Regions from separate parts of the Lysinibacillus sp. Ag94 genome, predicted to be linked through region 3. Evidence: riboswitches for the same ligand, from Rfam matches in the RefSeq annotation. Region 3 holds a riboswitch; each other region holds the start of a gene.

Region 1 (8,204 bases), 460 kb from region 3:
CTTTTACGATAAACAATGCCAATATCATCAAATACTGCTCGATAACACGCCATACCACAGCCATTAAAACCAATATTTAATGTTTTCGGTAACGCCATACCCCCAAGCTTTTCTTGAATCTCTTCCGCATATGGAATCGAATCGAACTTTTCGCCATAACAGAAGTCACAAGCCTTTAACGAAAGTACGTCACCAAGTGGTGCAAGTAAAAAGCCAACTTCACGGAGCTTTGTTGTAATTTCTTCAGGCTCAGACGTTGGAATTTTCAAATGAATTTGATGGTCTGGTGTATACTCCATCGTCCCTTCCTCACCAACTACTTCAGCTAATGTCATCATTTGTTGCGGCGTAAAGAACTTATTGGCTACCCCAGGACTAACCGCTAATTCAAAAACAGATTCGATTTTTTGTTGAACGAGCTTGGGTGTTACTTTCACAGCGCTCGTACCCTTCACCAAAGCAAGAGCTGCTGTTGCCATTTCAAGTGACGATTTTTTAGGCTTTAGTTCCGGTCTAATAGCTAAACTGGGCTTAATACGATTGGTATTAGGATCTGTTGCAAAATCATTACGCGCTGTTCCAGTTTCTTGATTCATCGCCCATGGTTCATTTTCTTCCTTGAGTCGTTGATGTGGTCGTAACGGTTGTTTTTCATCACCAAGTGTATATTTCCGCTGATAGCCACGTGGCGTAATCATCTTATTGTCGTAGAAGAATGTTGTTGAATTCCCAATAATAACTGTCGTTAACATGCCGATATCATGTTCAAGCATTTCTGCTAAAGTCGTCATCGTAATTTCTTGACGGTCGCGATATGCGCTTTTCACAAGGCCAACCGGTGTATCTGGCGAACGATATTCTAATAAAATTCGTTGCGCCTCTACGATTTGTCTCGTACGACGTCCACTTTTTGGATTATAAAGCGCAATAACAAAATCCGCCATCGCTGCCGCTTCTACTCTTTTTGCAATTAAATTCCAAGGTGTTAAATGGTCACTTAAACTAATGGTACAGGCGTCATGCATAATTGGAGCACCTAGTAAACTCGCACACGAATTAATAGCTGAAATACCTGGAACAATTTCTACCTCGATACCAGTGGCTTCTGTCCAGCCTAGCTCGATTAATACCTCATACACTAATCCTGCCATTCCATATACGCCGGCATCTCCACTGGAAATGACCGATACGATACTTCCAGCCTCTGCTTGACGTACCGCTTCCTGTGCACGTGAAACTTCCTCCGTCATACCAGTACTAATAATCGACTTTGCACTAACTAAATCCTGAATAAGTTCAACATACGTTTTATACCCAATGATCATATGACTTTGTTGCAGTGCCTCTACAGCACGAGTCGTAATATGTTTAAAGTCTCCAGGGCCAAAGCCAACTACGAAAATCTTACCTTTTTGCGCCATGTTGTTACCCCTCTTTCACCTTTTCAATACCTTTAATGGCTGTTGTTTGTGCTGTACGGTGTAGCGTGCCTTCACGCAATGTAAAGACATGCTCATTATGTAACGATTCATGATTTAAATTTTGTACGAGTGCCTTCGCATGCTCTGTTGTCGGGATACGGTACCAATTCCCCTGAGGATATGCAATGACAACACAAGCATCTTTACATCTGCCATTACAGCGAGTTCTTGTCGTATGTATTTCCTGATCAAGTGCCAGCACCTGTATTTCGTCACGGATCGCCTGTGTAATATCCTCAGCATCTTTTTTCATACAGCTACTACCATTACAAATAAAAAGATGTGTTTTCATGCCCTCTAAATTCCAAGTTGTCATAGTCGTTCGTTCTCCCCTCATTTGCTTTTAGGAAAAAGAAAAACCTTTACTCTAGACGAAGAGTAAAGGTTTAGTAGAAGCCAAATAAAAACGAATATATACAGGTACTCGCTTTCGCTTCAACTTCTCCCTCCGAAAAGTTTGCATGCATCATCACATAAGCAGGTTTCCTGACTTAAGCTTCCTTTTACTTTCGCACCTTCCTAGTTTTCACTAGTGGCATCCACGATTTCATCAGCTATTACAGTAGCGGGGGCTGTATCGGACTTTCACCGATTTCCCTATTATCTTGAAAATAATCAAGCACTTATGGACGTTTTATATGAATTTTTTAATATATCAATTATGCCTCGGCATAATTGCGTGACAGCCGCCGGAGGCTTTACCTTCTTTCAGCAGGTACAGGTGTTTTGATACCCGTTGAAAAGAACTTAAATCAGCATTCATCTCACCATCTATACAGGTAGGAGGCTTCTGTAGCTTACGCTTCACTTTCGCTACAAAAGATGTTCGCTGAAAGAATTTTCATGTAATTGAAAACTGTTTCTATCATAGCTTATTTTTTAAAAATTTCAATATTACTTTCTTAATTTGTGACAATTTTTTTAAAATTCTAGAGAAAAACGCGACATTTCTTTTTGATTTATCTAAATTTTCGACATAGACTATTAATTTTAAATTTTTTCATAAAAATCATAGCATAAATATGGAAATTCATGTTACACTTTGTCGTGAAATCTCACAACTTCATCTTTTATCGGTGCGAATTGTTCAGCTTTTCGCTTAAAAGGGAAGCCGGTTCAAGTCCGGCGCGGTCCCGCCACTGTACTAGGGAGTTTTATAGAAAAAGTCACTGTCCAAAGGATGGGAAGACCTATAAAACGTTGAACTAAAGCCAGGAGACCTGCCGAAAAAAATGTGATCGTTTCAACCTACGAGGATGGGTGTGCGGCTTAGCAGATTAGAATTTTATTTGCTTTTTTAGCTATGCACTTTTCCATTATCGGAGAAGTGCTTTTTTCATTCAGCAGAGACTCCATCTCAAGGTGGTAGATTCGTACAGATATGGTTCCAACCGGGCTAAAACACCTACTGAATGAAAAGAAAAGCCTCTGGCGGATGTCACGGACTTTGAAAGGAATGCACAATTCAAAAATCCGGACGAATTATTTTCTGTGTGAAAGCAAAGCGGCAGCTACAAATGTTTTCTGTAGCGAAAGCAAAGCGGCAGCTACAAATGTTTTCTGTAGCGAAAGCAAAGCGGCAGCTACAATTACGCCAAGGCACATTGGATCGATCGCATACTAATTCGAAATATTTTAAAGCCAGGAGGAGAGATTCATGAAATTTTCAGGTTGGAAGCTTAGTTATTTCTTATTGGCATTTTTATTCGTGCCAAATCGTGCATTTGCGATGCATATTATGGAGGGCTTTTTGCCAATTGAATGGGCGATTTTTTGGTGGGTCGTATCGATTCCATTTATTATTTTAGGATTACGTTCTATTCGAAAAACCATTGAAGAAAACCCTGAAACAAAAATGATATTAGGGCTATCGGGTGCCTTTGCCTTTGTACTATCTGCCTTAAAAATTCCTTCTGTAACAGGGAGTTGCTCGCATCCAACTGGAGTTGGACTTGGAACAGTTCTTTTTGGACCATTAGCAATGAGTGTCATCGGGACAATCGTATTATTATTCCAATCTTTACTATTAGCACACGGCGGGCTTACAACATTAGGGGCAAATACCTTTTCGATGGCCATTATGGGCCCTATAATCGCTTACTATGTATTTAAGGGCTCACAAAAAATGGGATTATCATTTTCAGTAGCCGTCTTTTTAGCAGCAATGCTTGGTGATTTAGGTACATATGTTGTCACTTCAGTGCAACTAGCTCTTGCCTTCCCTTCTGAGGTCGGAGGCTTTATGGCTTCATTCACAAAATTTGCTGGTATTTTTGCATTAACTCAAATTCCTCTTGCTGTTAGTGAAGGAATTTTAACAGTGATCGTCATGAACTTCCTAAAAAAATACAATGTGAGTGAATTAAAGGCTCTACGTGTTTTCTCAACAAAGGAGGCACACTAACATGAAAAAAAACTTACTGCTCTTAGCCATTGTTGTGTTCCTAGCGATTATCCCCCTATTTATTCAAAAAGGTGCAGAATTCGAAGGGGCTGATGGTGAAGCGGAGGCAGCAATTAGTGAAATTGATGCTAACTACGAGCCATGGTTTGAAAGCTTATGGGCGCCACCAAGTGGTGAAATCGAAAGCTTATTATTCGCATTACAAGCTGCTATTGGCGCTGGATTTATCGGCTATTTCATTGGCTTAATGCGCGGCAAACATAAAGAGGGTTAAGCGATGTTACTCATTGATAAGTATGCTTATTTAAATAAATTAGCGACTGTTCATCCGCTAGAAAAAATGACGTTATCCCTTGGACTACTTATATTGTCGCTTATCATGAGAGATGAACGAATTTCACTCATTACATTTTTTGTGATGAGTGCTTTTATCATTTTAGGTGCAAAAATCCCTGCTAAATATTATGTTAAATTGCTATTGCTTCCCGGATTTTTTTTACTATCAAGTTTAGTGTCAATTTTAATTTCTATAGTGCCAACAACTAGCACGTTACCAGCGTATATTTGGTCATTTTCACTTAATAGTTGGACGATTTTTATCGGCAGAGCGAGCCTCGTGACAGCACAACAGCTTTTTTTCATCGTCCTTGGCAGCATTAGCTGTTTGTATTTTTTAATTCTCACAACATCAGTCCACTCTATTTGTTACGTGCTACGACAATGGCGAATTCCAACTCTATTTGTAGAGCTAGTAGAGCTGACGTATCGTTTTATTTTTATCTTTTTAGATAGTATGCAAAAAATTCATCTTGCCCAGCAGGCTCGTCTAGGATACAGCTCCCCTATGCAGTGGCTTCGTTCGGTATCAATGTTAATTGCAGCTTTATTTGTTGAGATGTTCCAACGCAGTCGTGAACTAAACAATGCGATGGAAGCCCGTGGTGGCGAAACTGTTTATTGGCAAAACGATGTTATCTATAACACAAAAAATTGGGTAGGTATTGCTACTATTTTTATACTGCTCATCATTTATGGAGGTTTTTTCTGATGACAGATTTATACTTTGATTTAACACATTTATCCTACGCTTATGCAGATGGAACTTATGCACTAACAGATATTACACTTCAAATTCCAAAGGGGAAAAAAATCGCTTTACTTGGTCATAATGGAGCTGGAAAATCAACGTTATTTCAGCATTTAAATGGTATTTTGAAGCCTACCGCTGGAAGTATATCCTTTTGTGGCAATGACCTGAACTATAGTAGAAAAGCATTAAAACAATTACGCCAACAGGTTGGTATTGTTTTTCAGGATGCCGACAATCAGCTTTTTTCTGGCACAGTTAAGCAAGATATTGCATTTGGTCCTTTGAATCTTGGCTGGACAACTGAAAAAATTGAAGAGAAAATTGCGTGGGCCGTCGCTCAAACCGAAGTCGAAGCATTGCTAGATAAACCGATCCATTTTTTAAGTGTTGGACAGAAAAAACGTGTCGCAATGGCCGGAGTACTTGCAATGGAACCATCCGTTTTATTATTAGATGAACCAACAGCTGGACTAGATAATTATTATAGTGCACAAGTTTTACAGTATTTAGAAACGCTAGAGAACGGTGAACGAACAATTTTACTGGCAACACATGATATTGCATTAGCCTATGAATGGGCAGATCAAATAATCGTGATGGAAGCTGGGACAATTATTTATAATGGAGATCCAGTTTCTATGTTCTTCCAAGATGATTTACTTGAAAGAGCCCATCTTGAACGACCATGGGTCTTTGAAATGGCCGTTGCCTTGCAAAAGAAAAAGTTATTTAAAACAAACATTAAAATGCCTCGTTCGAAGGCAGATTTGCACAGACTTCTTGAGCAGCTTTAAGATAATTTGTTCATAGTTAATTGAATCTGTGCTCCTACTCCCATTTCACAAATCGAGTAAAATGTTTCGACCTCTCTTCTACATATTTTTATAACGGGATAAATATGGTAAAATATAGAATGGTGCTTTTGGAAAAATATATACTTATTACGAAACTTTTCTAACAGTCATTCGTATTAGTATAGATGTCACAAATATTTGGCACACTCAAGGAGGGAAAACAGTTGAAAAACTGGAAGAAAAAATCAGTTGCTTTAGTAGCATCTGCAGCACTAATGGTTCCTGCTACTTCTGCCTTTGCTGAAGCGCCACAAAAAACAGCAAAGAACCAAGAGTTAGTGAAAGTAGCTAGCAATAAGGATCAAACATCTAAGAATCAAAAAGAATGGATTAGTCAGGATACGATTATCGTCAAACATTCCGGTCTTGATAAGAATGTGCACAAAAAAATTGGCGCAAAAGTGATCCGCTCTATTCCTTCATTAGGATACGATGTTATCCAACTGAACAAAGGAACAGATTTAGAAAAAGCAGTTTCATATTACGTGAAACAAAAAGGAGTTAAAAAAGTATCTCCAAGCTACGTGTATCATTCCTTTGGCACAGAAGTAGATCCAAAGAAACAGGATATGTACCATTTGAGTCTACTTCAAATTGATAAAGCACTAGAATTAGCTGGCAACAATGATGTAAAAGTAGCTGTTATCGATGGTGGTGTGGATTTTAAACATCCAGATTTAAAATCTCAAGTACTACCACCATATAATGCAGCAGCACCTGCCAATACATCTTATCCTAATGAGCACGGAACACATGTAGCAGGAATTGTTGGCGCGGCAAAAGATAATGGTATTGGAGGACATGGGATTAATCCAAATGCCAAGCTTCTTCCAATTGATGTATTCAACGGAAAAGATGGCGCTAGTGATTTCGTTATTGCACAAGGAATCCTTTACGCCATTGAGCAAGGCGCAGATGTTATCAATATGAGCCTTGGCGGTTATGGTGATTCTCCATTAGTGGAGGAAGCCGTTCAGAAAGCCATTGATAAAGGAGTTACCGTTGTAGCAGCTGCTGGAAATGAATCGACAGACAATTACTCCTTCCCTGCTTCTTACGAAGGCGTTATTAGTGTAGGCTCTACAAATGATCGAAACAAGCTATCAGGCTATTCAAACTATGGTCCATCGGTTGATCTTGTAGCTCCAGGTGAAGACATTTACAGTACAGTTCTTGATGAGAAAAAAGGATCATCCTTTGTAAAATTTAGTGGAACATCGATGGCATCTCCTGTTGTTGCAGGTGTGGCGTCCCTACTAAAATCAAAATATCCAGATTTAAAGCCTTATGAAATAGAGGCTATTCTCGAAATGACCGCAAAGGATTTAGGTGAAAAGGGCTATGATCTGACATATGGACATGGCCTTGTAGATCCTGTGAAAGCATTACAGTTTAATATTAATAATCTACCAAAACAGTATTCTGAAACAAAAGAAGAGCGCTTGAAAAACGCAAAAGCCCTTAAAAAAGATATAGTAAATACTGAAAAAGGTGAATTCAAGTTACCAGACGAAAAGAAATGGTACAAGGTGGAGCTAGATGCAAATGAGTATACTCAACTGACATTAAAAGGTGCAGCCAAATATGATTATGCATTTGATTTATACTTCTACCCTGAAGGTAATAAAAAAGAAGTAGAACCAATTAAAGTCAATGATGTACGTGTAGGCAAGCAAGAAGGATACCTATATAAAGCAGATCAAAAAGGAACCCTTCTTATTGGCGTTAAAGATCATAATGGCAGCTATAGCTCGAAAGGTGATTCAAACTACGTATTCACGGCCCAAACAACTAAAAAATTACCAATTGATGCATTAGATATGGAACATATGGCGAAGATTGAAAAATTCCCATTCAGTACAGCCGGGAAAAACTATACCCTACTTTCTGAAGATCATCTAGGTGATAAAGATTATTTTACATTTTCAGTGAATGAACCAACGACACTGAAATTTGATTTAGCTGGGATTCCAGGTGTTTCTGCTTCTATGGAGCTTTATCTAAAAGAAGATTTAGTTAATGTTCCGTCAGAGGAGGAAGATGCTGAAGGATTAAATGAGGCCTACCCAATCCGAGCATCTTACGGCACGGATAAAGGCGATGGCGTCAACTTAGTTGTCGATGCTGTACCTGAGGAAGAGTATGTAATAAGCGTATCTAATGAAAACGGTATGAATTTTTCACTTGATATGTTCTTTGGCGGCGGTATTGAAACTGAGCAAACTGTTAGTGAATCCATCATTCCTTACACATTAAAAGGTGAAGTCGTTACCCTTCCTAAGGATGAAGACGGACTTTCATCAAATGGCGGAATGCAAGAAGATAACGTACAAAAGGAAATTTTACCTTTAACGGAGTATAAAGCAAAGAAACGT
Region 2 (8,204 bases), 280 kb from region 3:
CCACATTTACACATTCACGCCGAAAAGGATGGGAAAGGTGTACCGATAACATTTAATGATCGATTTTTAGTGCGAAATAGTTTAGTACGATAATCTTTAAAAAATGGTTAAATTCTCAAAAGAGGGTGGATAACGATTGTCTGAAAAAAATCAAACAAACAATAGTTCTGTCATTTCTTTAACGGTTGGAATTCTATCATTGCTAATACCTTTTATTGGTTTAATCTTAGGCATTATAGGAATAATATTTTCAAGTAAGGCTGTTAAAGAAATTCATACAACTAATGCAGGTAGTAGAGGATTAGCAACTGCAGGTTTAATTTGTAGTATAATAGGGGTTATTTTACAAATCCTTGCGATTTTGGGGTATATAGCTTTTTTCTCAATGACGGTGGTTAAATATTAACAGCTAAATAGAGCGTAATTTGCGCTCTTTTTTAATCTGAGGGAACTCGTTTGTTTGACCCGAGCAATTTTTTTCTTTTACGTAAGTGTCTCCCCCTGTCTCACAAAAAAATCCACCTCCATGTTTTTTCAACACGGAGGTGGACTTGGCATTACAAATCATCAAAGCCGTTATCTTCTACATTAACCTTTACATACTGGCGAGAACGCTGCTCGAAGAAATCTGTTTTCCCTAAATCAACATCCTCATACGCTTTAATCCACTTTAATGGATTTTTGCGATAGCCTTCAAATGGACGCTCCACACCAAGCTGATTACAGCGTACATTGGCATAGAAATGGACATAATCATGCACATCTTCTACATCGAGGCCTTCCACTTTATCGCCAATCACTTCATTGGCCCAATCAATTTCTAGCTGAACAGCTTCACGGAAGATCTCTTGTACACGAGCTGCTCGTAAAGGTGTATCGTATTCAGGATATTCCTCTAATAGCTCCTGATAAATCTTCACAAATAAATCGACATGTAGCTGTTCATCACGATTAATATAATTAATCATCGTTGACGTAGCCACCATTTTTTGATTGCGTGCTAAATGATAGAAGAACGCGAAGCCAGAATAGAAGAATAACCCTTCTAAAATGACATCATATACAATCGCTTCTAGCATATTTTCAACAGATGGCTCCTCGGAAAATGCATGGTAGCCTTTAATGACGAAGTCGTTGCGTCGCTCTAGCACAGGCTCTGTACGCCAAAAATCAAACGTACGATCCTGCTCATCTTTGTTCACTATACTTGATAGCACATAGGAATAAGAGTGATTATGGATTACCTCTTGTTGCGCTAAAATAATCATTAATGCATTTAAGCTTGAATCTGTTAAATAATCCGCTACTTTTCCGGCAAAATCAGTTTGTACACTGTCTAAAAGTGCTAGTAAGCCAATGATTTTTAAAAAGGATTCTTGTTCATCTGCTGATAATCCTGGAAACTGTTTGACATCGTTGCTCATATTAATTTCAAACGGTGTCCAGAAGTTACCTAGCATTTTTTTATACTTTGGATATGCCCAGCTAAAACGGACATCATCCCAGTTTAAAATGTTAGAAGAACGTCCGTTGACAATACCTGTTGAACGGTTCGGTGCATCCTTGTCCATAATTTGTCGTTTTGTAATAGTTGTCATTGTTATTTCCTCCTAGCTCGCGCAAGACTCACATTCTAGCAATTCTACAGACGTTGAGCGCACATAATAAGTCGTTTTTACACCGCTCGCCCAAGCATTCATATGCAATGCTAGTAAATCTTTCGCCTTAATCGTATTTTGAACATATAAATTAAGTGAAATGCCTTGGTCGATATGACGTGCTCGTGCAGCATTTTGCTTGATTGTCCAATTTTGATCGATGAAATAAGCAGATTTATAATACCAAGTCGTCACAGGTGATAAATCTGGTACTGTTACTGGAATTTTATAATCCTTCTTCTCCTCTGAATAACTCTTTTGGAAAATTGGATCAATCGTAGCCGTACTGCCCGCTAAAATGGATGTTGAAGAGTTCGGTGCAACTGCCATTACATAGCCGTTACGCATACCTTTTTCAGCAACCGCGGCGCGTAAAGCGTTCCATTTTTCACTGTCATAGCCACGTTTGTCAAAATACGCACCCGTATGCCAATCTGAGCCATTAAATAATGGGTAAGCTCCTTTTTCGCATGCCAAATCGTTAGAAGCACGAATTGTTAAATACGCAATTTCTTCATATAGCTTGTCCGCAAATTCTACAGCTTCGTCTGACTCCCATTGAATTTCTTTCAAAGCTAATAAATGGTGCCAGCCAAATGTGCCAAGCCCAATACCACGGTAGCGTAGGTTCGTACGCTCTGCTTGTTTTACTGGAATTGTATTTAGCGCAATAACGTTATCTAACATACGTACTTGCACTGGGATTAATCGTTCTAGAACACCGGCCGGTACTGCTCTTCCTAAATTGATAGATGATAAGTTACATACAACGAAATCTCCAGGCTTGCGACGTGTTACAATGACATCATCTTCTAGTGTAATAGATTCGAATTCAGTAGCTGACATATTCTGGAAGATTTCTGTGCACAGGTTCGAACTGTAAATCATTCCTTCATGCTTATTCGGATTCATGCGATTGACTTCATCACGATAGAACATAAACGGCACGCCTGTTTCTAGCTGTGAGCGCATAATACGCTTCATAATATCAATAGCTGGTACGACTTCACGACTTAACAATGGATTCGCGATACATTCCTCATATTTAGTACGGAAAGAACCGTCACCCTTTTTCTCATCGTAGAAATCCTCTAGTGAGTAGCCCATAACCTCTCGTACTTCATGTGGGTCAAATAAGTGCCACTCCCCACGTGCTTCAACAGTTTCCATAAATATATCCGGTAAGCATAGCCCTGTGAAAATATCATGGGCACGTAAACGTTCATCGCCATTGTTTAAGCGTAAATCTAAAAACGTAAAGACGTCTTTATGCCAAACATCTAGATAGACAGCAATAGCGCCTTGTCGTTGCCCAAGCTGATCGACTGATACCGCCGTATTATTAAGCTGTTTAATCCATGGTAAAACGCCACTTGATGCACCTTTAAAACCTTTAATAGATGAGCCTCGGCTACGAATTTTACCCATATAAACACCAATACCACCGCCGTATTTCGATAATGTTGCGACATCTGTATTCGTGTCATAAATGCTTTGTAAACTGTCATCTACTGTATCGATAAAACAACTTGATAGCTGTCCATGTGTTTTACCCGCATTCGATAATGTCGGTGTGGCAACAGTCATATATAAATTACTCATTGCCCAATAAGATTCACGGACTTTTTCTAAACGATTTTCTGTTTCATCCTGCATCAGAGTCATCGCAATAACCATCCAGCGTTCCTGCGGTAGCTCCACTGGTGTTTTCGTGTAATCACGGACTACATAGCGGTCCATTAATGTTTTTAAACCAATATACGTAAACAACTCATCTCGACTTGATTCTAGGTACGAAGCGAGTTCCTGAAGCTCCTGCTCACTATATTTTGTTGTTAAACTTTCATGATACAATCCAGCTTCTGTATAGTGTGCTAAATGTTCTGGGAAAACTTTATAAACATCTTTCACTGAGACACCACGACGCATTGCAAATTGATCATATAGTTTTTCTAAATATATTTGAGCTGCGATAAATGTCCAGTATGGCTCTTCCTCATCAATAAGGCTAAGCGTTTGTAAAATCATCGCATCTGCCCATGCTTCAAATGTCGCATTGTCGTTTTTTCGTAGCCATCGATCTGATAATCTTACAAAACTTTCAAGTTCATCCTCTGTGTAGTTTTTCTTGAGCTTAGCAATTTGTTGTTCGATTTGAATTGTCATGTAACATTCTCTCCCTTTCCTTCTCCAGCAACACAAAAAGCGATCACGCAACATTTATCGGTTACGTGATCGCTGTAAAATCGGAAATGGAAATGAAGGACATGCACACAAAGAAGTGAACAAATCTCTCGCCTCCACTTCTCAATCCCCGAAGAATGTGTTGCTGTCTTGAACAAATCGGCAGGTCTCCTGGCTCGTGCTTCCTCCAAATGATCACCTTCCCGTTCTTCACAGTGGCCAATTCATCATTTGTCAGCACTTACAGTTGCGGGGACAGCTTCGGCCTAAGATGACTCTCTTTCCGAATTCCCTTTTAAACCATATTGGTACCGCTCGTCCAAAATACTATATATAGTGTTTTAACTCCTAAACAAATCTAACATATTGTGTTTATTGTTGCAATAGGTGTTTTGCACCTTGCACGTTATAAAGTGCTACATTTTCTCGAAGCAAGCCCAATTACAATGCAGTTTTACGTAGTTTTTCAAAATTTCTAGGAAATTTTTTTTGTGCTAGCTGCTCTTTTTCTGGCTGAATTCCTAGCAAAACTACTGCACATGGACCAGCCGATTTCTCAATATCTAAAGAACTTTTGACCTGTTGCTCGCCAAAAAGTCGGGTAAATTCGACTTGTAGACCTTTTGATCCAACTGGCCATACTTGCTGCACTATTCCCTCTTTCCACGCCTCAAAAATAGGTTGGAGCTGCGCCACATCTTTAGGCTGTGCAAGGATTTCATTGCCTACAAGCGGTAATCCATAGGTGTACCAACTAAGCTGTTCATACTTAGTTGCTGTACGTGTTTGCTGCTCACCTAGCATCGTTATAGACAAACCAGATTGTAGAGTCGGCATATTGGACTCTGTACTACCGTCTATTTGTGGACAATTAAGACCCGTCTCAGCAAAAACCTGCTGAATGCCTGCAACGTAACGAGCCCATGCAGCATCCCCTGAAAAATTAGCGAGTATAATATGGCTTGGTAAAGCATTTGCAGCAAGCTGCTCTAAAAAAGTAACACGTGCCGTTAAATATGCCGTCAGTTTGTCTGAAGCAGACACAACATCTTGTGGTTTTTCGCCAATTGCTGCGGCATTATCAGATGTTGCAATCAACCCGCCTATTTGTATTGCATTTCTCAATGTACTCGACCTTCCTTACGCATAAACACTTTAGAGAGAATTGGCATCGCAATGGCAACAATCACTAGATTTATGAGTGTTGCCAATGGAAGACTAGTCAGTGATGCCCAGTAAAATGCAGGACTAATGATAAAGTAAAATGGTAAAGGTGCAACAACACCATTGAAAACAAGTGCCACAGGCCATTTCCAGAAACGCATTCCTTTTTTATGCATTACCCCAAAGACCCATACAACAATAAACATTTCTACTGCGATAATAATATGTAGTGGCCCATATGGAAAGCCAGTAGTTAAGGCTGAGATAAAATGCCCAATGACTCCCGCAACCCCTGCTAATACTGGAGATAAAAATACAACGCTCAACAATGCAGGTGTAGAGTCAAGCGCAGCAGTTGAAATAAATGTTGGAATTTTAATGACTGCACCAACTGCACAAATTGCCGCTACCATGGCAGTGAGCGTCAATTTCATCAATCTTTGTCGATCCATCCCATTTCCTCTTTCCTGTTATATTTGGCTCGTCATCCATAACGTAGGTCGATTTCTGTTCCCGTTGGACGCTTGGTCGCTGACGCGCAGAGCAAAGCGCTTTCAAGGGGTGCCAAGCCTCCACTCCGATCAACTTATTTACAAAGCATACGTCCTACCAATCTTATCCCTAAATGAACAGCCTATTAAATTTTTTAAAACTATATTATTTGATTCGTTCCCCGATACCGTACCAAATACGTACGACTTGTTCGGCTTCAGCGAATAATGCCTGGTACAAACGCCCACATGTATCACGCAACAATCGTGCCTGTTTTTCCATTGGCACAACTCCACGACCCATATCGGTCACTATTATATAGACTGCACATTTTTTTTCAAGAGTCTTTAATCTTGTCAAAATGGTTTTGACAAGGGGTTCATCATCCTCAAGATTTTGTGTCACGAGCCATTTCTCTATGTTTTTAATAATTAGTACATTACAGGCTGGGCTGGCATCAGGTAGATTGCCATCTACTAGCTCAACTTTTTGACCTGCAAGCAATTTCATGACATAGTCGGTTTTTCCACTATAGGCGCCTCCGATAAAGACATGCATCTCGCTCCCTCCTCCCAAGCCTTTCTTGTAAACGTTAAAGAAAACATTTTATCATGCGGTGTTTGATATGACCAAAAAGTTTGCTCAGTCGGTGCAAATTCTACAAGAAGTGCTCGAATAACTCCACCATGGACAACGAGATGATAAACACCTTCACCTTTTGGTAACTCAGTGAACCCTTCAATGACTCGCGCACAAAAAGCATCAAAGCCTTCCCCCCTTGGAGGCAGTGACTGTACAGGGTCATCTAACCATGCACAATAGCGACTATCTGTTTTCAAGTCCTCATATGTTCGTCCTTCAAATGCACCGAAGTTCGACTCTCGAAATCTTTTATCAGACACATATGTTGCATTCGGAAAATAATGGGCAGCGGTTTCCCTACAACGCAGCAAATCACTACCATACACCTTCGTGACTTCTGAATCTACTATAGTCAGCAAAGATGCATCAGCTAATGAAGAATCTGTCCAGCCAATATATCGCTTCTCCAAATTTTCCTTTGTTGGGGCATGTCTCATTAAGTGAACAATAACAACGTCACCCACAGTACAACCTCCATTCCTTCAATTGATGCACCGAGTAAATCTCCAGAAACACCACCAAAGTTGCGCACTGTAAATTGCCGGAAGACTAAAAAGGCAATCGCTAATACAGCTATCAACACTAGAGGAACAATTGAGAAACCTAAGACAAACAACAAGCTACTATACGCCACAACTAAAGTGATAAGCATAAAGGTAATGAGTATTCCCGGCTTAATATGTGTTTTAAAAAAGTAGGCAAGCCCCTTTTCTTTTGAGCATTTGAGCGACATAAAATAAAAGCTCATGCCTACTCTTGTTAATAACGGAATAAATACAGGCATCCATAGTGCAAATTTATGCTGTACGAATAACTCATGCAGTATCACAAATTTGCCAAGCACTAGAAATAGCACAGATAGTACTCCAAATGCGCCAACACGTGGATCATCTAAAATTTCTAGCCGCTTCTCACGATCTCGATACGAAAAATAAGCATCCCCCATATCAATAAAACCATCTAAATGCAAACCACCCGTAAATAAGGCAAATAATCCGACAATCACAAAAGTAAGCAAAATTTCACTGCTTGCCGTCCATTCTGTTAAACAATAGATCACCGCCGCCACTGTAGTACCCATGAGAGCCCCTATCCATGGTAAAAAAGCGAACATCCCGGTAATAGTTGCCTTTGTTAACGGAATTTCTTTATGTACCGGCAAAACTGTAAAAAATTGAAACGCAAGTTGTATACTATGCCAGAAATTTTTCATCGTCTTGCCTTCCTTCTTTTTATTTTCAAAGCGTCATTTATTATTTCCATTTCTTTACGACACCATAATTTATTTCATACGCCTCATCCGCTATAGAAACGAACCATTGATGTAATTTCCCAAGGGTTTGGCGGTATACTTCTACTTCCTCGCTAGAATATGGAGGCTCATCGAATAATTCGTTTGAGACGATAAAAAACGTCACCCTTTTCTCAAGTAACGTCTCTACCGCCCTTTTTAAAACATCAAGCTTTCGCTCTAAACAGCTAGGTTGTTCCACACAGGGAGTTCCCGTGTCAAAACCCTCGTAAAAAGCATTTGTCAGCCATGTCGTAACACAGTCCCATAACACAACATCTCCATCAGTCAGTTTATGCAATGTTTTTGCTATGTCATAAGGTGCTTCTATCGTCAACCATTCCATATTTTGTGCTTGTCTATCTGTTTGATGACGTACTATTCGCTTCTCCATCTCTTCGTCCAACGCTACTCCAGAAGCAATATAAATAAGTCGTCGTGCTTGGTTAAATTCTGTTTGATAGTGAGTAACAGCCGCTTTTTCAGCAAAGTGGGATTTACCACTACGTACTCCCCCTGTAATGAAAATTAGTGGCATCGTTAAGCCTCCTGTTGTAAATGTTGAATGTTCCCGATATCTTTTACGAGCCATTGTTGCTCGACTTTCTCAATAATCGTGACACTTGTACCATTTATAAATGGTTCTGCCCATAGCTGATTGATGCTTCGCCCTAAAATGGCGTTAATGACGCATTTAATCGTTACAGCATGGGACACAATTAAAACATTATTCTCGGGATATTGTTCTGCAATTTTCGATAACGTAAATAGGG
Region 3 (8,204 bases):
CCATTTGCAATGCTTTTTCCTGTTGCCCAAAAGCAGAAACAAATTCCTTAATATCTGCACCAGCTACAAAAAATCGCCCGTTGCCCGTAATAATGATGGCGTTTGTTTCTTTGTCCTCTGCTAGCTCTTGGAAAATGAGACGAAGATTTTCAATAGTTGCTGATGACAACGTATTTGCTGGTGGATGATCTAAATGAATAATCGCGATGGAACCTTCTTTACTTACATTGGCAAATGTATCGACCATGATCGTTTCCCTCCTGTTTATGAAATTTAACTAATAGATTTTGGATTGTTGATAATACTTCTTGCAATCGCTCTCTTCTTCATAAAGAGATTCTGATGTAGCGGGATGTTTAAGTGTTGAATATCATCCAGCCATGTTTTTCGTATTTGCTCAGTTGTTTCAGCAGCAGCAATAATGTCAATTGTTCTTTTTTCAATTTTACGGTAGCCCTCTTGGCACAATATGTCTGTCATCAAATTTTTCATTTTTTCATGTGCTGCCTTTTCCGTTCTTAGTAAAGAAGATTCCATAATATAAATATCCTTTGCTATATTAGCCAACAGACGCATGTATTCTTGTTCTTGTTCTAGATTAATTTGTGCAGCTGAAATGACAGTCATTGCCATTTGCATTAAATGCTTGGATAGTTGGATATATCGGTGATTATCATCTGCTGGTTGGCACCCTCCTGAATAACTTTCTGTAGAAGCTGTTTGTGTATACTTTTTATATAATATTTTAGCAATTGTTAAGCGATTGATTTCATTTGTTCCTTCAAAAATACGGCTAATTCTTGCATCACGATACAAACGTTCTACTTCATAATCTTGCATATAGCCATATCCGCCATGTATTTGAACCGCTTCATCTACAATTTTGCCAAGTGCTTCCGAGCAATTGATTTTATTGATGGCACATTCCATAGCGAAATCGGCTATTTTTTGAACTATGGATTCTGTACTTTCTAATTCAATAACATCATCCATTTCTCCAGCTGTTCGGTATGCAGCACTTTCTGCGCCATAAATTAAAATCGCCATATTAGCAATTTTTTCTTGAATCATTGTGAAATCAACGATCGGCTTTTGAAATTGTTGCCGTTCCTTACCGTAATTCACTGCTAATTGGAGTGCCTGTTTGGAAGTTCCAATGTTTGAAAAAGCGAGCTTTAGGCGTGCCATATTCAATATATTCATAGCAACTTTATGGCCTTTTCCAACCTCTCCAAGAACATTGTCCATTGGTACGACAACATCCTCTAAAATAAGTGTAGCCGTCGAAGACCCTTTAATTCCCATCTTCTCTTCTTCCTGCCCTATAGATACCCCTGTTAAGGTACGTTCTACAATAAAAGCGGTCATTCCTTCGTTTGTTTTTGCAAAAACAACAAAGATATCTGCTAGCTGGGCATTGGTAATCCATTGTTTTTCACCGTTTAATACCCATGCTGTACCATCTTCATTCAAAATCCCATTTGTTTTTGGATGTAACGCATCTGAACCTGCGTCTGGCTCAGTCAGGGCATAGGCTCCAATCCATTCACCTGAAGCCAGCTTAGGTAAGTACTTTAGCTTTTGTGATGCATTCCCAAAATAGACATAGGGCAATGTACCAACTCCTGCATGAATATTGTAGGAGACACTAAAAGAGCCCCCGTAGCCCATTCTTTCTGCAACAAGCCCTGAAATTTTTTTATTGAGTTCAAGCCCCCCATAGTCTTCGGGTATTTCAATGGCAAGTAAACCAAGGTCCCCTGCTTTTTGAAATAATTGACGAGTGACTTCATATTGATGCTGCTCAATAGCTGAAATTTTAGGTGCAACATCCTGTTTAATGAAAAGCTCTGCAGTTTTTGCTATGAGCTCTTCCTCATCATGAAATTCCTCAGGTGTAAAGATCGACATTTTGTTTTCTAGTTTATCCATACAAGCCCTCCTTGAAAGAAAGAGGAGAAAAGCAGATTGCTTTTCTCCTACTTGATTTCCTCTTTAGGTAAGATAGTTTTCGCCAACTCACTATCTAAATCTTCGAATTTGTAATAGGAGATTGTTTCATATAATTCATTTCTAGTTTGCATATCCTCAATAGCTTCCTTTTGAGTCCCCGTATTTTTTATTAAGTCAAACACTCGCTCATATGCTTTTGCTGCTACTCTCATTGATGTAACGGGATAAATAACCATCGAATAGCCCATTTTTTCAAACTCCTTAGCTGTATAATAAGGTGTTTGTCCAAATTCAGTCATATTAGCTAATAAAGGCGCATCTAGCTCACTAGCAAATTGTTTGAACTCTTTTTCTGTTTGGAGAGCCTCAGGAAAAATAGCATCTGCGCCAGCAGCTACATAGGCATTGGCTCTTGAAATAGCCTGTTCTAAACCTTCTACAGATCTTGCATCAGTGCGGGCAATAATAACTAAAGTAGGCGCTATTTGTTTAATCATTTTTATTTTCTGTATCATTTCCTCTTGGGATACGAGTGTTTTACCATTCAAATGTCCACATTTTTTAGGTAGATTTTGATCCTCTAACTGTACAGCAGCTACTCCAACCTCTACCATTTCGCGAGCTGTACGTGCAACGTTTAATACACCGCCAAAGCCAGTATCAATATCCACTAGTATTGGTAAGTTAGTAGCTTGGATAATTTCACTAGCACGCTGAGCCACTTCATTTGAATAAATTATTCCTAAATCAGGTAAACCCCTACTTGCTGTGTAGGCAGCTCCAGAAAGATACAATGCCTCAAAGCCAACCTTTTTAGCCATTAAGCCTGCCATCGCATCATGAGCTCCTGGTATTTGCAAAATAGTAGAACGCGTTATTAAAGCTCTAAATTGGTCAGCCAATTGTTTTTGTGTCATTGCTTCATTGACAATCCAAGCCATTTTAAAGACCTCCTATAAATGAATATGCCTTGGCATAATTGAGTCCAGAATCAGCTTTGTGCTTGCGCGAAAGCGAAGCGTCTGCAACAGATGTTTTTTGTGCGAAAGCACAGTGCAAACGTAGGTCTGCAACACATCGATGTAGGTCAGTTAGCCGTTATCGCATGGTTTTAACATCCTATTTCTGATTCCATGACATCCGCCGGAGGCACTTCTTTCAGTAGATGTTTGGACAACCGCTATAAAGTGATTTATTCTTTCGATACATAAAACACAGCTGATAAAAGTTAGATGAATAAATCTACAAATTCATGAACAGCGCTATTTTCGAGCATCTTTTTATTAGCACAAAGCTCATTAATTTTACTTAATTGTTTTTGAGAATAATGTGTACTAATATTTTGTTGGAATTTATCAATGATTTTAGGGAATGCTTCCTCACGACGGAAACGATGGCCTAAAGGATATTCACACTCTACTAATTCTGATGATGTCCCATCTTTGTAATAAACTTGAACAGCATTAGCAATAGAGCGCTTTTCAGGATCTAAGTAATCGATCGTATATTGTGAATCCTCAACAACAACCATTTTATTTCTTAGTTCATCTATACGTGGATCTGCTGCCATGTCATCTTCGTAATGGTCTGCCATAATATCACCATAGATTAGCCCAATTGCTGTGATGTATTGAATACAATGATCACGGTCAGCCGGATTATTCAATGGGCCCTCTTTATCGATGATGCGAATAGCTGATTCATGTGTCGTTATGACAACTTTTTCAATATTATCTAAACGATTTTTCACTTCATGATGTAAGTGAACAGCACATTCTGCAGCTGTTTGCGCATGAAATTCAGCCGGGAAAGAAACTTTGAAAAGAACATTCTCCATAACATAAGAGGTAAGCGGTCTTGCAAGCTTTAATTCTTGTTTATTAAAGAGTACGTCTTGGAATCCCCAGCCAGGTGCAGATAAGGCCGTTGCATAACCCATTTCCCCTTTCACAGCCATCATGGCTAATTGTACGGCTCTACTTGTCGCATCTCCTGCTGCCCATGATTTTCTTGATCCTGTGTTTGGGGCATGACGGTATGTTCGTAAACTTGAATTATCAATCCAAGCATTTGATAATGCATTGATAATTTCTTGACGAGTTCCACCTAATGCCTTTGTCACAACCGCTGTTGTCGCGATTTTGACATATAATACGTGATCTAAACCAACACGATTCAGACTATTTTCTAATGCTAATACCCCTTGAATTTCATGGGCTTTAATCATCATTTCTAAAACGTCTTTTATTTTAAGAGGCTCTTTGCCTTCAGCAATACGAACACGACTCAAGTAATCCGCAACTGCTAATATGCCACCTAAATTATCAGAAGGGTGTCCCCATTCAGCCGCTAGCCATGTGTCATTGTAATCTAACCAACGAATCATGCAACCAATATTAAAAGCACCTTTCACTGGATCAAGTACATAGGAAGTTCCTAGAACACGCGTACCATTTGGAACGACTGTTCCGGGTACAACTGGTCCAAGTAGTTTCGTACATTCGGGATACTGTAAAGCCAAAATGCCGCAACCTATAGTATCTAATAAAACATAACGTGCTGTTTCGTAGGCTTCTTCACTTGTAATCGTTGTATTTAATACGTAATCGGTAATATCAGTTAGTAATTGATCTGTCTTAGATAGTTCATTTGTTTTTATCATCTATATCTTCCCTCCGTTGTACGAATTTGCTATACTAGTATACTGATGGACATTGGTCAGAATGCCCATCAGCTCTAAGGCGAGTTGTTAAACTTGATTATACCGACAATTCTTCAAGGTTATGACGCTCGCCAATATAATTGACACGAGGTCTAAATAATCTATTATTGTCATGCTGTTCAATGACATGAGCACATAAGCCGATCGTTCGTGATCCAAAAAAGATGGGTGTATATATTTCAATTGGCAATCCAAGCATGTAGTACACTGGTGCCGCATAATAATCTAAATTTGGGTATAACCCTTTTTCCTGTACCATCACTTTTTCACCAGCTTCACACATGTGATATAAGCGATGATCTCCTTGCTGCAAACATAATTTGTGTAAAGCCTCTTTCATAATTTGCGCTCTTGGGTCCATTTTTTTCATATAAACACGATGGCCAAAGCCCATAATCTTTTCTTTATTTTGCAGTTTGTTTTTCAGCAATGTTTCAAAGCCATCAACTGTTTTGGCTTCAAGAAGCATATACATTACTGCCTCGTTTGCCCCACCATGTAAATTCCCTTTCAATGATGCGACCGCCCCAGTTAAAGCACCATACAAATCAGATTGTGTTGAGGCAATAACACGAGCCGTAAACGTCGAATTTGGCATCTCGTGTTCACTATATAAAACGAGTGATTGATCAAAAATTTCTTCTTCTAAAGCAGTTGGTTTTCTACCAGTTATCATGTAATAAAAATTGGCACTATAGGAAAGCTGGTTATCAGGCTCCACGACATCTTGATCATTTAATGCACGATAGCTATTCGCTACAATATTAGGCATACCACCTAAAAGTCTATATGCTCGTGACAAATTCATTTCAGTAGAACGATCATTGATTTGCTGATCATAGCCTGCTAACACAGAAATGCCTGTTCTAAGCCCATCCATAGCATGCGTCCCATCAGGTAATAACTTGAAAATTTGAAAAATATCTTGTGGAACCTGGTAATTAGATTTCAACTTAACCTGTAAATCAGCTCGTTGCTCGGTAGTTGGTATTTCTCCATGTAACAATAAGTAGACAATGTCTAAATACGAATATCTTTGTGATAACTCAATCAAATCATAGCCTCGAATCACAATCTGACTTTCTACAGTGTCTAAAAAAGATAGCTTTGTTTCAGCGGCAATGATTCCATCGAGACCTGGTGAATAATTTAACTCCATTCATTACAACCCCTTTGTTTAATTATTCTTGTAAGCGTTACCATTAAAACACGAAAGAACAACAAAAAAACAACTTCTACCCCTTTGAGAAGCTGTTAATCTACAAAAGCATGACATAGCAAATAAACAGTGAATTTTCATGAATTCACAAAGATCATGTAGTAGCTAACACCTCCCTATCCTCGTAGGTCAATTGATGCTTATTTAGTGGCAGGTCTCCTGACTTATGATCAACGCTACAATAACACCTTCCCATTTTGACAAACAAAACAGTGGCTTTGTTATTGAACTCCTAAATACAGTTGCGGGACAGTGTTGGACTCTCACCAACTTCCCTTTTCATCAAATGGAATCAACTCCATTGAACCACCAAAATTTAGCATATTCAATTTGTCATTTTACCTTAACATAGAGTTTTTAAAACAAGCAATATAGGTAAAATTCTGAAAAGACAGACTATCGTTAACTATTTTTCTTTCTTGGTGAACTATTCTGCATTTTTTAGCAATATTTCGTATAAAAAAGATTTTTAAAAGGATCCCGCTGAACCGGTTTTAGAGAGTTTCTTTAAAAGAAAGGCGATCTCTTTTAAATTAGGCGTGAGAAATTTGGGTACATTTAGGAATTACGAAAATTTATAGGAAGTAGTCCGACTATAAGTGTTACAGCAATAATAATCAGCGGTTATCTGAGGGCCTAAAACAAACTATAGAGGAAGTGAGTTCTTTACCTTTTTGGTTATTAAAGACGCCAGGATCAATAATTTACGAATGATCCTGGCGTCTCGTTTTTCTTTTGACATATGCGGTTTTAAATTTGTGTTTAGCAACGTCGTTTGTTGTTCCTATATGGACGACTAGCTTTGCGATACAACATTTGAGGAAAATAGAAATTGTTATGAATGCTATTAGTATTCCTTGTTTCGGAATGGACTTTCTTTCGTTAAGAAGAATTTCATAATATTTTTGGCTAGCATACGCTACAGATAGTTGTTTTTAATAATAATTTAACCCGTTGCTAATACAAATATAACCCCTAAAAAACTATGTAGAAAATGGATATTCTATTTGAACTATTAACTAGAAAATCGCTTATTAAATGAACACTATATAGCATAATATAACAAGAATAATTAACACGAATCATACATATATTGATTTTAGTATTTCATATTAAAACAGAAGTCTACAACTATCCTAATGATGGAAATATAATATAAGAGAATTTTATTTTCACCTTTAAAAACTATCTATAAAGATTGGATGATGACAGTTATTGAAAAATCGGTTCTTGCTATGGTTATTTTACGCGTATTGTCTGGAAGTATTGAAGTAAGTGCTGGATTGTTGATGCTAAAGCTTAATAATTTAGAAAAAGCATTTTATATTAATACAATGCTTGCTTTGGTTGGTCCAACAGTTTTAATTGTAACGACTGCCATTGCATTATTTGGACTAGCTGATAAAATTCCAGTGACGAGAATTATTTGCCTTTTTACAGGAATTACTCTTATTATTGTTAGCTCACATATTAAGTGATAATAAAGTCAATATTCGACAATAATAAAATTCTTCCAAAAGTATGTTTTGCAATTGATGTTAATTACATTATTTTAATTTGACACACTCTAATGGCTGCTCCATTAAAACGTACATATCAGTATACCAATGGTAGTAATGCAAATTGAACAAAGTTTCGCACTTTACGTATGGCGACTTTTATAGGCGTGTGACACGATGCGTTTTTATATGTATAAGTAACAGCTACTTGCACAAATTAATATTGAGTGTATCGCACACACTTATTCGGTTGTGGCGTTGGTTGACCGTCACATCCTCCCTCATTTAGGGTCACCTTAACTCAGTGACCCTTTTAAAATTTTCTTCTCAAATTGTAAAAGGCTAAAGTTTTACCAAACCCTTGATCTCTTGGATTTTGGTAGGAAAACAAATTGAAACTAAATGAAGATGCTTTGAATTTTAAATTACGATTTACAGCTTTGAGCTTACTAAAACAATAAAAATAACGCTGTGAGAGCGATCTAGATTCAGTAACACGTACCGTTACCCATTTCGATCGCTCTCACAGCATAAAATAAAAGCTGCCATCCGTTTTTTTTACGGGAGACATGGAATATTTTAAAAATGGCCAAATTTAGTCTGTTTTCTTCAGATTGACTGATCAATGTAAAAAAATGAATTTTCGGGAAACTATTGACTAAAAAATAACTTATATACGATATATCCGATAAATAACAATATAATTAATACAACCGACTCTTTCCAACCCATACCAGTTAAATTACCGCCAATGCCTCTATTAATTCCATCATTTAAAGAACCAGTAGGATTATTTTTAAGTTCACTTTGT
Region 4 (8,204 bases), 2.0 Mb from region 3:
GTTCAACAACATTTGGTGACGATAAAGATCGCGTGTTAATTAAAAACGATGGTTCTTTCACATACCTGACTCCAGATATCGCCTACCATGAGGACAAAATTGTACGTGGCTTCGATAAATTAATTAATATTTGGGGAGCTGACCACCACGGCTATATCCCACGTATGAAGGCTGCTATTCAGGCGCTTGGCTACGACCGTGATACACTTGAAGTAGAAATCATCCAAATGGTTCAACTTTATAAAAACGGTGAGAAGTTCAAAATGTCTAAACGTACAGGAAACGCTGTTACAATGCGTGAGCTTGTAGAAGAGGTTGGCTTAGATGCAGTTCGTTATTTCTTCGTGAAAACGGCGGGCGATTCTCACATGGACTTTGACCTTGATCTTGCTGTATCTCAATCAAATGAAAATCCAGTGTATTATGCACAATATGCGCATGCACGTATTTCTTCCATTTTACGCTCAGCGAATGAGCAAGGCTTTGCTGCAACAACAGATCATTTAACGCTGTTAACTGCAGAAAAAGAAATTGATTTACTGAAAAAAGTGGGCGACTTCCCGAAAGTGGTAGCAGATGCAGCGAAGCACCGTACACCACACCGTATCGCCAACTACATTCAAGAAACAGCAGCTGCATTCCACAGCTTCTATAACGCTGAAAAAGTGTTAGATGCTTCAAATAAAGAGCTAACAGAAGCTCGTTTAGCCCTTATTACTGCTGTACGTACAACAATTGCCAACGCACTACGCTTAATCGGCGTATCTGCACCGGAAAAAATGTAATAATCGTCTTTCTAGCCCCCGGCACAATCATGTGCCGGGGGTTTTTTGTTTTAGAAAGCAAGAGCGGTTGAGGCGAGGGAAAGAGTGGCCGGGTTGAGGGGAAGATTCTGGGGCGACGGAAAGAGCAGCTGGGGTGACGGAAAAATTTGAAGCGACGGAAGGAGCAGCCGGAGCGACGGAAAGAATAGTCTAAGTGACAGAAAGAATATGAAGCGACGGAGGGAGCAGCCAGGGCGACGGAAGGAACAGTCGAAGCGACGGAAGGAACAGTCGAAGTGACGGAAGGAACTGTCGAAGTGACGGAAAGAATCTGAAGCGATGGAAGGAGCAACCGAAGCGACGGAAGGAACCGCCGAGGCGACGAAAAGAATAGTCGAAGCGACGGAAGAGACAGCCCAAGTGACGGAAGGAACCACCAGAGCGACAGAAAGAATCTGAAGCGACGAAAGGAGCAGCCGGGACGACGGAAAGAATAGTCGAAGCGATGGAAGAAACAGCCGAAGTGACGGAAAGAACCACCAGAGCGACGGAAAGAATTTGAAGCGACGGAAGGAGCAGCCGGAGCGACGGAAGAGATAGCCAAAGTGACGGAAAGAACCGCCAGAACGACGGAAAGAATCTGAAGCGACGGAAAGAGCAGCCGGGGCGAGGGAAAGAATAGTCGAAGCGACGGAAGAGACAGCCCAAGCGACGGAAAGAACCGCCAGAACGACGGAAAGAATTTGAAGCGACGGAAGGAACCGCCGAGGCGCCGGAAAGAATAGTCGAAGCGACGGAAAGAACAGTCGGAGTGACGGAAAGAATCTGAAGCGACGGAAAGAGCAGCCGGGGCGAGGGAAAGAATAGTCGAAGCGATGGAAGAGACAGCCCAAGCGACGGAAAGAACCGCCAGAACGACGGAAAGAATCTGAAGCGACGGAAAGAGCCGCTTAGGCGACGGAAAGAATAGTCGAAGCGACGGAAGAGACAGCCAAGCGACGGAAAGAACCCCCAAAAAACATGAATAGAACCCCCAATATCATGGATAGAACCATTAAAGTGCCAGATAAAATCCCTGAAATAATTAGATTCATCTCTCTAAAACTTAAATTTTCTGCAAAATTCAGAAATCTTGTTGTAGTTTACGTTAGCGTCAATGATATACTGATGAAAAACGGAAAGGGGAGATGGTGTTGAAGACGATTCAAGAAGTGGCTAAGGAGTTTGATGTTTCAACACGGACAATTCGTTATTATGAGGAACTAGGGCTGCTTAAACCTAATCGATCATCTACTAATCAGCGAACCTTTTCAAAAAAAGAATTAGCGAAGCTTAAGCTTATTTTCCGAGGGAAGCGGTACGGTTTTTCACTTGAGGAGATCAAGGAGATGGTATTGCTGTTTGATGATGATCGCACGGGCATTCAGCAGTTGGAGCGCACGGTCGAATATGGGGAGGAAAAAATACAAGAAATTGATAGCAAAATTGCAGAGCTTGTACAGATGAAAAAGGAGTTACAGCAATTACAAGGCATATTTACAGAAAAATTAGCGACTTTAAAGGGAGAGATGCATGATGAATAGTTCGAATTTATTAGCACGTAATGCGCGAAAGTACCCTATGAGTGAAGCGGTTGTTTGTCAGGGCAGACGTGTGACTTATCGTGATTTAGATGAGCAAGTGACACGTCTTAGTCATGCTTTGTTAGAGCAGGGGGTCTGGCAAGGTGACAAAGTTATTATTTTTATGCCAAATGTTGTAGAGTTTGTTGTTAGCTATTTTGCTATTCAGCGCATTGGAGCCATTGTCGTTCCGGTAAATGCGAAATTTACGCTGCGAGAGGTTGAGTATGTAGCGCAGCATGCTGATGCTAAAGCTATTCTCGTGCATGAGGCAATTTTTGCAGCAGTTGAAAACATCACGATAGTTCCTTTAAAAATCAAAACAGGTCAAGAGAAGGCTGGTTGGCTAAATTATGAATCGCTTATTCAACATGCAAGCAGTCAAACAATTGATTGCCAATTGAATGAAGATGACGTTTCAACGATTTTATATACGTCGGGTACAACGGGAAAACCAAAGGGCGTGTTGTTTAGCTATCGCAATATTTTAACTGTAGCGCAAATGATTGCAATAGAAATGGAAGTAAAGCCAGAAAGTCGGATTCTTCTTATGATGCCATTGACGCATTCAGCTCCATTACATTTATTTTTAATGGCAGGAGTACTTGTAGGCTCGACCAATATACTAGCGCCAACATTTACACCTGATTTATTGATAGATTCAATCGAGCAGGAACGGACAACGCATTTCTTCGGAGCTCCTGTTGCTTATTTGTTAACCGCCCAAATGCCAAGATTGCAAACAGCTGATCTATCATCGATGAAATGGTGGGTTTATGGTGGAGCGCCGTTATCGCAAAATGAAATTCGCTTTATCCAAAAAGCTTTCCGAACGGATCATGTAACCTGTGTCTATGGATTAACAGAGGCTGGTCCAAATGGTTCAATATTGTTTGGTGAAGAGCATGTAACGAAGGCGGGGAGCATCGGTCGGCGTGCACCACTTGGGGCGGAGCTACGGATTATTAACGACAATGGAGAAGATGTCAGTGTGGGTGACGTAGGAGAAATCGTGCTATTCGGTGAAGGTAATATGCTGGGCTATTACAAGGATGATGTTGCCACAAAGGGTGCATTTATAGATGGGTGGCTGAAAACAGGTGACCTAGCTCGCATAGATGAGGACGGCTATATTTGGATTGTTGATCGTAAAAAGGATGTTATTTTTTCAGGTGGTGTGAATATTTATCCGAAAGAAATAGAAGATCGTATGTTGTGCTATGAGGGGATATTTGAAGTGGCTGTGATCGGTGTACCACATCCGGAGTGGGGAGAAACGGTGAAGGCCGTTTATGCCGCTAAAACGGAAACTGACGAGGACGAACTTAAAGCTTATTTGGAGGAGCATCTTGCTAAATATAAAATTCCACGCATCTTTGAACGTGTGGAAGCGTTACCACGAAATGCATCGGGCAAAATACTAAAACAATCCTTGAAGGGACAAGGGGTGAGATAGCATGAAAGTTTTACAGCGGGAAGAAATGAAAACAACAAACTTTTTTAACGAAAATGATACACTTCATAAAGTTTTAGAAATGATGCTAGATAAAGAGTTTGTTGACTATGCAAAACGTGAGCTAACAGATTTTGGTGAACTTTGTGCTGGAGATATTGATGTGAGAGCTAAGCATACTGATAGGGAGGGTGAACCTCGATTACAAAGGTATAATGCCTATGGTGAAGAAGTGTCAGAGGTTTGGGTCAATGATGGCTATAAAAGAACAATTGAAGAGACATACAATACCGGCATTGTTGGCTATGTGCATAAGGATATTCCGCAATTAGGTAGAAAGGGTAACTATGTCTATAGCTTTGCCCAAGGCTATATACTGTCACATGCTGAGCCAGGCTTTTACTGTCCTGTTACGTTAACAATGGCAACGGCTTATCTCCTTGATCATTATGCAAGTGATGAGGTGAAGGCGCGCTTTTTACCACATGTTTGTGCAACAGGAGAGACAGAGCTATATGAGGGGGCTACGTTTTTAACGGAGCGTCAAGGTGGCTCTGATGTTGGAGCGAATGTTGTGAAGGCAAGACAGGACGGCAATCAGTATCGTTTATATGGGGAGAAATATTTTGCATCTAACGCAGGAATGTGTGGAGTAACTATGGTATTGGCGCGCATGGAAGAGGCTCAGGAGGGTTCAAAGGGCTTAACATTGTTTGCAGTTCCATGGCGAAATGAGGATGGTACAGTTAATAACCTGCGCATTCGCCGTTTAAAGGATAAACTTGGCGTTAGAGCAGTACCTTCTGGTGAGGTGGAATTTGATGGTGCATTAGCATATGTTGTCGGTGACCCAAATAAAGGGATTTACTATATGCTGGAGGCACTTAATTTATCGAGAATTTGCAATGCGGTTGCTTCTATCGGCATAATGCGCCGCGGTTATTTAGAGGCGAAGCATTATGTGACAAATCGTCATGCCTTTGGTAAACCTTTAACACAATATCCCATGATCCAGGATACACTAGGGAAATTCGGTGCCAAGCTTCATGTAGAAGTTGCCACTGTTTTTGATCTTATTCAGCTGTACGATAAAGTAACTAGTGGGCTTGGGATTAAAGAAGATATTATTTTAAACCGTTTGTATATTGCGATCATGAAAAAAGAAACGGCAGAGCAAGCTGTACATTATGCTAGTGAAGCCATTGAATTACATGGCGGAAACGGCTATATTGAAGATTTTGTTACACCTCGGTTATTAAGAGATGCACAAGTACTTACTGTATGGGAAGGGACTGCGAATATTTTAGCTTTAGAGCTCATTCGCTTAGTTGATAAGTTTCATGCGCACGAAATGTTTGTTCGTGTCATGGAAGAACGTCTAGAAAAACTAGCTGACAGTCCATTAGTTGAAATTGTTGTGGATCAATTAGCAAAACTAGATTCAACTTTGCAAACATTTAGCCGTTTAGATGATGCAACAAAATCGTTTGAAGCAAAAAAGGTCGCAGAGAAAATGGCGCATTTATATGAAAGTGTGGTAGCAGTCGAATGGGCACAAAAATTCGGCGGCAAATATGAGAAGCTAGCAGATATTTATTTAGAGAATACATGGGCATTGCGAGAAATGGGTGCACCAATGAAAACGGTACAGTATTTTTCAGATATAGTTTAACTTAGTTCGGTAGTGTCCAAATAACCTGCTGAAATAGAGGAACTCAGTCTAAGAACGCCACGTCCTGTGGCGATGACTGAGTGACCAACATCATATTGGCGAATGTCACTGAATCGGAAAGATGTTCACATAGGATGTTAGCCTAAAATCATCGCATCCATGCAATAACGGCTAACTGACCTGCATCACGCAGGCCTAAGCACAAAGCCAATCCCGGACGCAATTATGCCAAGGCGTAATGGATTGTATAGAAGTCGTCTCGAATGGAGGCGACTTCTTTCATTTTCATGTATAATAAAATCAACTGAATATTATAAAGGTTCTTTACTTAAGTAAAGTGAAAAGGGAAATCGGTGTAATTCCGATGCGGTCCCGCCACTGTATGTGTGAGTTTTTTCAATCTGCGCCACTGAAAATTTCGGGAAGGCTTGAAAAAGCGTATGAAGCACGAGCCAGGAGACCTGCCTTTATAGAAAACACGTTGTAGCCTACGAGGATAGGATGGTGGATTTTGTATATGTATTTTTGTGCAAATTTGACCCCCTCATTATTTTTTGATGAGGGGTATTTGTTTTGGAAGATGAATGTCGATAAATTTGAAAACAGGGGCGATAAATTCAAAATGTTAGGTGATAAATCTAAAATGTTGGCTAGAAGTCCGCAATGTTGATATACCCCTACAATGTTAGGTAATCAAAAACTAAAACGTATCGATAAATCAGAAAAACAATAACAACTATATGCACAAATAGACTGAGGAGGATTCACATGAAGAAAATTTGGAAAATAGGGTTATCAGCATTTTTAGCTATTGGCTTACTTGCTGCATGTAATACAAAAGAGGCGACAAATGAAAAGCCGTCATCTTCTGAGCAACAAGGGACAACAAAAGTAGACCAAGCAACATTCCCAATGACGATAAAGGATGCTACCGGTAAGGATATTACGCTAGAGGCACCTCCTGAAAAAATTGTCTCACTCATTCCGAGTAACACAGAAATTTTATTTGGCCTTGGCTTAAATAATGAAATAGTTGGTGTGACAGATAATGATGACTATCCACCAGAGGTTACTAAAAAAGAAAAGGTTGGCGGTATGGATTATAATATTGAAAAAATTATTGCTTTAACGCCGGATATCGTTTTTGCGCATGCGTCGGGTATGGGTTATTCAAAAGGAGCTATTGAACAGCTTGAGGCGGCAGGTGTAAAAGTATTTGTTGTAGCGGATGCAAAAAACTTTAATGAAACTTACACAACAATTGAACAGCTTGGTCGTGCAACAGGAAAACTAGAAGAGGCTAAAAAAATTGTTGCAAATATGAAGGCAAAAGTTAAAGAAGTTGAAACAAAACTTGACGGTGTTGAGGCGAAAAAAGTCTTTGTAGAGTCGTCTGATGAGCCAGAAATTTATACAGCTGGTAAAGGTACATTTATGAATGAAATGCTAGAAATGATTCATGCCGAAAATGTGGCAGCAGATTCAAATAGCTGGTATAAAATTGATGCTGAACAAATTATCGCAAAAAATCCAGATGTCATTGTTGTGGCATATAATTACGTACCTAATATTTTAACGAAAATTCCACAACGTGCAGGCTTTGAGACAATCTCTGCCGTGAAAAATAAAGCCATAGTACAAGTGGATGAAAATATAACAAGTCGTCAAGGTCCTCGTTTAGCAGATGGTCTTGAGGAATTAGCGAAGGCCGTCTACCCTGAGGCGTTTAAATGAGTAAAAAAATTGTAGCCTATGTAACAGCAATAACGCTTCTAATTATTAGCATCTGGTGTGGCGTGGCGATAGGCTCGGTTCATATTCCGCTAGAAGTATTGTGGAATAAGGCGGCTGATGAAACAGCCGCCAATATTTTATGGAAAATTCGATTACCTCGAGTTTTGCTTGCAGGGCTTGTAGGGGCGTCACTTGCAATTGCAGGGGCCGCTTTTCAAGGCTTATTAAAAAACCCTTTGGCTGATCCTTATACGTTAGGTGTTTCCTCTGGTGCATCAGTTGGCGCAGTTATGACCATTTTTTTTAGTATATCAATACCTGTAGTAGGTCATTTTACATTACCGACCTTTAGTATGATAGGTGCCATATTAACGATGGTAGCTGTTATGGGCTTTGCTAGAATAGTAGACCGCTCGTTAAAAATGGAAACTCTAATTTTAACGGGAGTTATATTTAGTTCATTTTTAGGTTCCTTAATTTCTTTAATGATTGCATTATCTGGTGAAGAGCTTCGCCAAGTTATCGGATGGCTGCTCGGCTCAGTATCGATGCGTGGTTGGCCTTATGTTCAGATGATTATCCCGTTTGTCATAATAGGCTCCATTATGCTTTGGACACAAAGACGCGAGTTAAATGTGCTGTTATATGGTGAAGAACGCGCGAAGCATTTAGGTGTTCATGTTAAGCGCAGTAAATATATTATTTTAGTGGGTGGATCCATGTTGACAGGAGCTGCGGTAGCTGTTTCTGGAACGATTGGCTTTGTTGGTTTAGTCGTCCCTCATATGACGAGAATGGTTTGGGGCTCTGATCACCGACACTTATTGCCATTATCCTTTTTAAATGGGGCAACTTTGCTGATTATTTGTGATTTAATAGCACGAACAATTATTATGCCAAGAGAGCTACCGATTGGTGTCATTACTGCATTTATTGGGGCACCGGTTTTTTCCTATATT

The links. A riboswitch is a leader RNA that binds a small molecule or an ion and turns the genes downstream of it on or off. The one in region 3 is predicted to bind cobalamin.
Region 1: another riboswitch for cobalamin. It lies ahead of MY533_RS13120 (energy-coupling factor ABC transporter permease); the one in region 3 lies ahead of mmgD (citrate synthase).
Region 2: another riboswitch for cobalamin. It lies ahead of MY533_RS09530 (ribonucleoside-diphosphate reductase subunit alpha); the one in region 3 lies ahead of mmgD (citrate synthase).
Region 4: another riboswitch for cobalamin. It lies ahead of MY533_RS01805 (ABC transporter substrate-binding protein); the one in region 3 lies ahead of mmgD (citrate synthase).

The regions. Positions count from the first base shown of each region.
Region 1 is NZ_CP096780.1:2,832,238-2,840,441, forward strand. It holds gene cobJ (precorrin-3B C(17)-methyltransferase) at 1-1,421, opposite strand, end outside; gene MY533_RS13115 ((2Fe-2S) ferredoxin domain-containing protein) at 1,426-1,797, opposite strand; cobalamin riboswitch at 1,940-2,123, opposite strand; cobalamin riboswitch at 2,539-2,724, shown strand; gene MY533_RS13120 (energy-coupling factor ABC transporter permease) at 3,139-3,885, shown strand; gene MY533_RS13125 (energy-coupling factor ABC transporter substrate-binding protein) at 3,887-4,159, shown strand; gene cbiQ (cobalt ECF transporter T component CbiQ) at 4,163-4,933, shown strand; gene MY533_RS13135 (energy-coupling factor ABC transporter ATP-binding protein) at 4,933-5,769, shown strand; gene MY533_RS13140 (S8 family peptidase) at 5,994-8,204, shown strand, end outside.
Region 2 is NZ_CP096780.1:2,084,730-2,092,933, reverse strand. It holds gene MY533_RS09545 (M23 family metallopeptidase) at 1-93, shown strand, start outside; gene MY533_RS09540 (DUF4190 domain-containing protein) at 137-406, shown strand; gene MY533_RS09535 (ribonucleotide-diphosphate reductase subunit beta) at 558-1,598, opposite strand; gene MY533_RS09530 (ribonucleoside-diphosphate reductase subunit alpha) at 1,611-3,824, opposite strand; cobalamin riboswitch at 3,986-4,173, opposite strand; gene MY533_RS09525 (hypothetical protein) at 4,284-4,967, opposite strand; gene MY533_RS09520 (ECF transporter S component) at 4,964-5,458, opposite strand; gene MY533_RS09515 (bifunctional adenosylcobinamide kinase/adenosylcobinamide-phosphate guanylyltransferase) at 5,664-6,056, opposite strand; gene MY533_RS09510 (histidine phosphatase family protein) at 6,005-6,604, opposite strand; gene cobS (adenosylcobinamide-GDP ribazoletransferase) at 6,577-7,353, opposite strand; gene MY533_RS09500 (bifunctional adenosylcobinamide kinase/adenosylcobinamide-phosphate guanylyltransferase) at 7,394-7,969, opposite strand; gene MY533_RS09495 (histidine phosphatase family protein) at 7,972-8,204, opposite strand, start outside.
Region 3 is NZ_CP096780.1:2,368,024-2,376,227, reverse strand. It holds gene MY533_RS10965 (enoyl-CoA hydratase-related protein) at 1-247, opposite strand, end outside; gene MY533_RS10960 (acyl-CoA dehydrogenase FadE) at 274-1,932, opposite strand; gene prpB (methylisocitrate lyase) at 1,980-2,894, opposite strand; gene prpD (2-methylcitrate dehydratase) at 3,182-4,615, opposite strand; gene mmgD (citrate synthase) at 4,713-5,834, opposite strand; cobalamin riboswitch at 6,026-6,220, opposite strand; gene MY533_RS10940 (YqhV family protein) at 7,097-7,372, shown strand; gene MY533_RS10935 (DUF6366 family protein) at 8,045-8,204, opposite strand, start outside.
Region 4 is NZ_CP096780.1:392,707-400,910, forward strand. It holds gene argS (arginine--tRNA ligase) at 1-785, shown strand, start outside; gene MY533_RS01790 (MerR family transcriptional regulator) at 1,958-2,347, shown strand; gene MY533_RS01795 (class I adenylate-forming enzyme family protein) at 2,340-3,842, shown strand; gene MY533_RS01800 (acyl-CoA dehydrogenase family protein) at 3,844-5,511, shown strand; cobalamin riboswitch at 5,812-5,995, shown strand; gene MY533_RS01805 (ABC transporter substrate-binding protein) at 6,280-7,245, shown strand; gene MY533_RS01810 (FecCD family ABC transporter permease) at 7,242-8,204, shown strand, end outside.